Regions from separate parts of the Piscibacillus salipiscarius genome, predicted to be linked through region 1. Evidence: riboswitches for the same ligand, from Rfam matches in the RefSeq annotation. Region 1 holds a riboswitch; the other holds the start of a gene.
The links. A riboswitch is a leader RNA that binds a small molecule or an ion and turns the genes downstream of it on or off. The one in region 1 is predicted to bind S-adenosylmethionine.
Positions count from the first base shown of each region.

Region 2: it holds a riboswitch for S-adenosylmethionine, as region 1 does, so the genes downstream of both, ACFSW4_RS07900 (methionine ABC transporter ATP-binding protein) here and ACFSW4_RS13055 (methionine ABC transporter ATP-binding protein) in region 1, are expected to answer to the same signal.

Region 1 covers NZ_JBHUMZ010000047.1:1,924-4,128, reverse strand. Annotated here, with positions in the region: gene ACFSW4_RS13065 (thioredoxin family protein) at 1-66, shown strand, start outside; gene ACFSW4_RS13060 (TlpA disulfide reductase family protein) at 58-480, opposite strand; SAM riboswitch class I at 569-678, shown strand; SAM riboswitch class I at 791-897, shown strand; gene ACFSW4_RS13055 (methionine ABC transporter ATP-binding protein) at 990-2,018, shown strand; gene ACFSW4_RS13050 (methionine ABC transporter permease) at 2,008-2,205, shown strand, end outside.
Region 2 covers NZ_JBHUMZ010000019.1:183,649-185,853, reverse strand. Annotated here, with positions in the region: gene ACFSW4_RS07905 (MBL fold metallo-hydrolase) at 1-417, shown strand, start outside; SAM riboswitch class I at 704-819, shown strand; gene ACFSW4_RS07900 (methionine ABC transporter ATP-binding protein) at 909-1,925, shown strand; gene ACFSW4_RS07895 (methionine ABC transporter permease) at 1,915-2,205, shown strand, end outside.

The sequences.
Region 1 (2,205 bases):
GATCGATTGTACACATTTCATTCTGTTCCATACTTATTGAAAGAAATGGGGCCTTACTTAGTTTAAGGCCTCGCTTAATTTATGAACGATGGAGACGAATTCAGCTTGATCTCCAAAATGTCCAACGACTTGTCCCTCTTTATCTATAATGATGGTTGTTGGAACACCTTCACATTCGTATAGGTCATAAACTTCTCGTCCGTTATCTTTTAGAACAGGTTCTGTTAAAAATTGTTCCTGATATTTTAGCGCTTCTTCTTCACCATGCTCACGACTCGTAACATTAATCGTCAGCATTTCTAATTCATCATTGCGAGATGTTTTATAGAACTGCTCTTTTTTAGGAAGGTCACGAGCGCAGTCAGGGCACCATGACACCCAAAAAGTTATTAGAACGACTTTTTTTCCTAATACATCTTCTAAATTAAATGTTTGGTTAGGACTATCTAGGAAAGGAAGTTCGAAAATTGGTGCTTTCATTGTTGATCATCCTTTAATAAGATTTTATTATTGACTTGTCTACATTACCATGCTAACATAAAAATCAATCAAATTAATAAAACATGATTTCTTATCCAGAGAGGCGGAGGGAACTGGCCCTGCGAAGCCCGGCAACCATTAGGATATTCCTAACAGGTGCTAATTCCAGCAATGAAGAGATTCATTGCAAGATAAGAAAAGTGACGGTGAATTCGGCTCTTTTCTTGCGCTTGCATGAAAAGGGCTTTTTTATTTTTCGTCCTAAGAATATTCACTAAGATGATTTATATATAAAAATATACAAATAATACTCTTATCCAGAGAGGTGGAGGGACTGGCCCTACGAAGCCCGGCAACCATCAGGTGTTCCTGACAGGTGCTAATTCCTGCAAAGTATGATGCTTTGGTAGATAAGAGAACGGATGTACCTTTCTGTTCTCTTATGAACGGAAAGGTCTTTTTACTGATTAAATCATTAATGATTAAAAGGGTTAAAGGGAGATTTTTACATGATTTCAATTAAAGGATTGTCAAAGGTCTTTAAAACAAAACATCAAGAAGTTAAAGCCGTCGATGATGTGTCTATTAACATAGATAAAGGTGAGATTTTCGGTGTCATTGGTTACAGTGGCGCGGGGAAAAGTACTTTCATTAGATTGATTAACCGCTTAGAGGAACCAACGAACGGGGACGTTACGATTAATCAGACCAATATTACAAGCTTAAATATAGGCAAGCTTCGTAAAGAGCGCCAGAAAATCGGGATGATTTTTCAGCACTTTAATCTGCTTTGGTCAAGAACAGTGTTTGAGAACATTGCTTTCCCGCTTGAAATTGCGGGTGTTTCAAAATCAGAACGTAAAGAGAAAGTATCTGAATTAATCGAGCTTGTTGGTCTGAAGGGAAGAGAAAATTCTTATCCATCTCAATTAAGTGGCGGTCAAAAGCAGCGCGTTGGGATTGCCAGAGCGCTGGCAAATGATCCAGACGTCTTACTTTGTGATGAGGCAACTTCTGCATTAGACCCAGAAACAACGGATGATATTTTGGATCTTCTTGTATCTATTAATAAAAAACTAAACTTAACGATTATCATGATCACTCACGAGATGCATGTGATTCAGAAAATTTGTCACCGCGTAGCTGTTATGGATCAAGGCAAGGTCGTTGAACAAGGTGACGTGTTAGATGTATTTGTGAAACCGCAGTCTAAAACTGCTAAGCGCTTTGTGCAGCAACTCAGTCCACTCGAGCATAACCAAGAAGGTTTACATCGATTCGTCACTAACGATTCAAATAGCGAAGTGGTTAAACTTCACTTCATCGGTAATGATGCAAAGCGGGCACTCATTTCAGATGTATTAAGAAAGTACGTTGTTGACATTAACATTTTACAAGGTTCCATTTCGCCAACTCAAGAAGGAGCTTATGGAACGCTTTATGTTGAGATTAGTGGCGATCAAAAGGTTATCACCGAAACGATCAACTATATTCAGTCATCGGGTGTGGAAGTTGAGGTGATTCAAGATGTTGACTGATTTATTTCCAAATGTACAAATGGATGAAATGTGGACAGCCACTTACGAAACTTTATACATGACGATTATTTCAGTGATTGGCACATTGATTCTTGGAATTTTATTAGGTCTTTTATTGTTTTTAACTGAGAAAGGGAACTTGTGGCAAAATAAATTGTTAAATGGCGTGACAGCAACAGTCGTCAAC
Region 2 (2,205 bases), on a different contig from region 1:
ACGATAGGGGTTCACTATCCTCAAGCAGAAGGGCTAAACTTTGTTTTACCATCGACATCACCAAATCAATTCGACCCTGACGCTATGCTAAAATCACTTAAGAAAATTGAAAACCTAAATGTGGATCAAATATATTTCGGTCACTTCGGTAGGTCTCGAGACCCGAAACATGTGTATGAACAAATCCGTTTTTGGTTACCGCGTTTTGTTGGGGTTGGGGAAAAGGTTTTTGAAGATCATCCTAATGCTTCTTTTGAAGAAAAAACTAAACTTGTAGAAGATGGTTTAAGCAATATTGTCACAACGCATCTAGTTGAACACAACATACCAAGCAGCCATACGGTTTATAAGTATTTAAGCTTAGATCTTCAAGTATGCGCCATGGGAATTGTAGATTATCTCTCTAAGAGTAAATAAATACTAGAAAAAACTTCGCACTGAGCGGAGTTTTTTATCTTTCGGTTAGTATCTCGCTATATAGGGTGGATTAAAAAGCGTTTTTTACTCCGTCGACAAATTTCACGGTAGATATATTTTTAAATGGGGTAGATCAACTGAAAAACGGGGTAGATATCCTTGTTGTTGGTATACCCCAAACGGAATAGCTTCGACATAATTTTTAAAAAAATATTGACAGTGATTAAAATTCAGATTATGATGGATAACATCACAAATTAAATAACGAAAACCGAAATATATATTCTTCTTATCCTGAGAGGTGGAGGGACTGGCCCTTTGAAACCTCGGCAGCGGGTCTGATGACGATCAGACACTGTGCCAATTCCAGCAAGTATGTCGTGAATGCTTGAAAGATAAGAAGAGCTGGGCTACATACACGATGGCAACCCTCTCTTCTTATTCCTATTGGATAAGGGGAGAGGGTTTTTTACTGTTTAGGAGGTACATAGATGATTCGATTTGATCAAGTCACCAAGTCATTTGACCACGAAGGAACATCATTTAAGGCGGTTAATCAGGTAGATTTAGAGGTTCAAAAAGGTGAAATCTTTGGCGTGATTGGCTTCAGTGGTGCAGGTAAAAGTACGTTAGTTAGGCTTGTGAACCAATTAGAACGACCGAGTTCTGGAAAAGTCTTAATTGATGGCCAAGATATGTCTCAAGTATCATCAGGAAAACTTCGTAGCATTAGGCGCGGAATCGGAATGATTTTTCAACATTTTAATTTACTCGAGACGAAAACGGTGTTTCACAATGTCGCATTTCCACTTACGCTTGCTGGGGCACCGAAAAGAAAAGTCAAAGAAAGGGTCAATGAAATACTCGAATTCGTTGGTTTAAGCGACCGCGCGAATCATTATCCTGACCAGTTATCTGGCGGGCAAAAGCAGCGCGTCGGAATTGCTAGAGCTTTAGCGACATCGCCAAGTATTTTACTTTGTGATGAAGCAACATCTGCTCTTGATCCTGAAACAACAAAATCCATTCTTAATTTATTAAAAAAAGTTCGTGATGAATACAACATAACTATTTTAATAATTACGCATGAGATGAATGTTATTAAGGAAATTTGTGACCGAGTAGCCGTGATGGAGGATGGAAAAGTGGTTGAAGCGGGATCGATTTTTAACCTATTTTCACAACCAAAACATCCGACAACACAAAAATTTGTTCAGACAGTGATGAATGACGAAATACCAAAATCTATTTTAGACCAAGTTGAAACACGCTATATCTACCGTGTGACGTTCACGGACGGATCAGCAAGTCAGCCGGTTTTATCCAATGTAGCGAAACAATTTGACTTAGAAGTGAACGTGCTTTACGGCCAAATTACGGAACTTCAGGACTCACCGTTCGGGAATTTAATCGTCGAATTCCAAGGTGATGATGATGAGATCCAAAGAGCATTAGAATATATCAAACAACAAGTGATCATCCAGGAGGTGAAGTCAGATGGACGTTAATATTATTGAAATGTGGCCAAGAATTGCTGAAGCAACAAATGAAACGTTACTAATGGTGTTTATATCTCTAGCTCTAGCATGTTTAATTGGAATACCACTCGGCATTGCGTTAGTCGTTACTCGAGAGGGTGGGCTTATAGAAAATGGACCTGTTTTTAATGTACTCAATGTCATTGTAAACATATTTCGGTCAGTCCCATTCATTATCTTACTCGTTGCCATTTTGCCAGTTACTAGATTCATAGTAGGAACATCTATTGGGACTGCGGCGGCTGTCGTT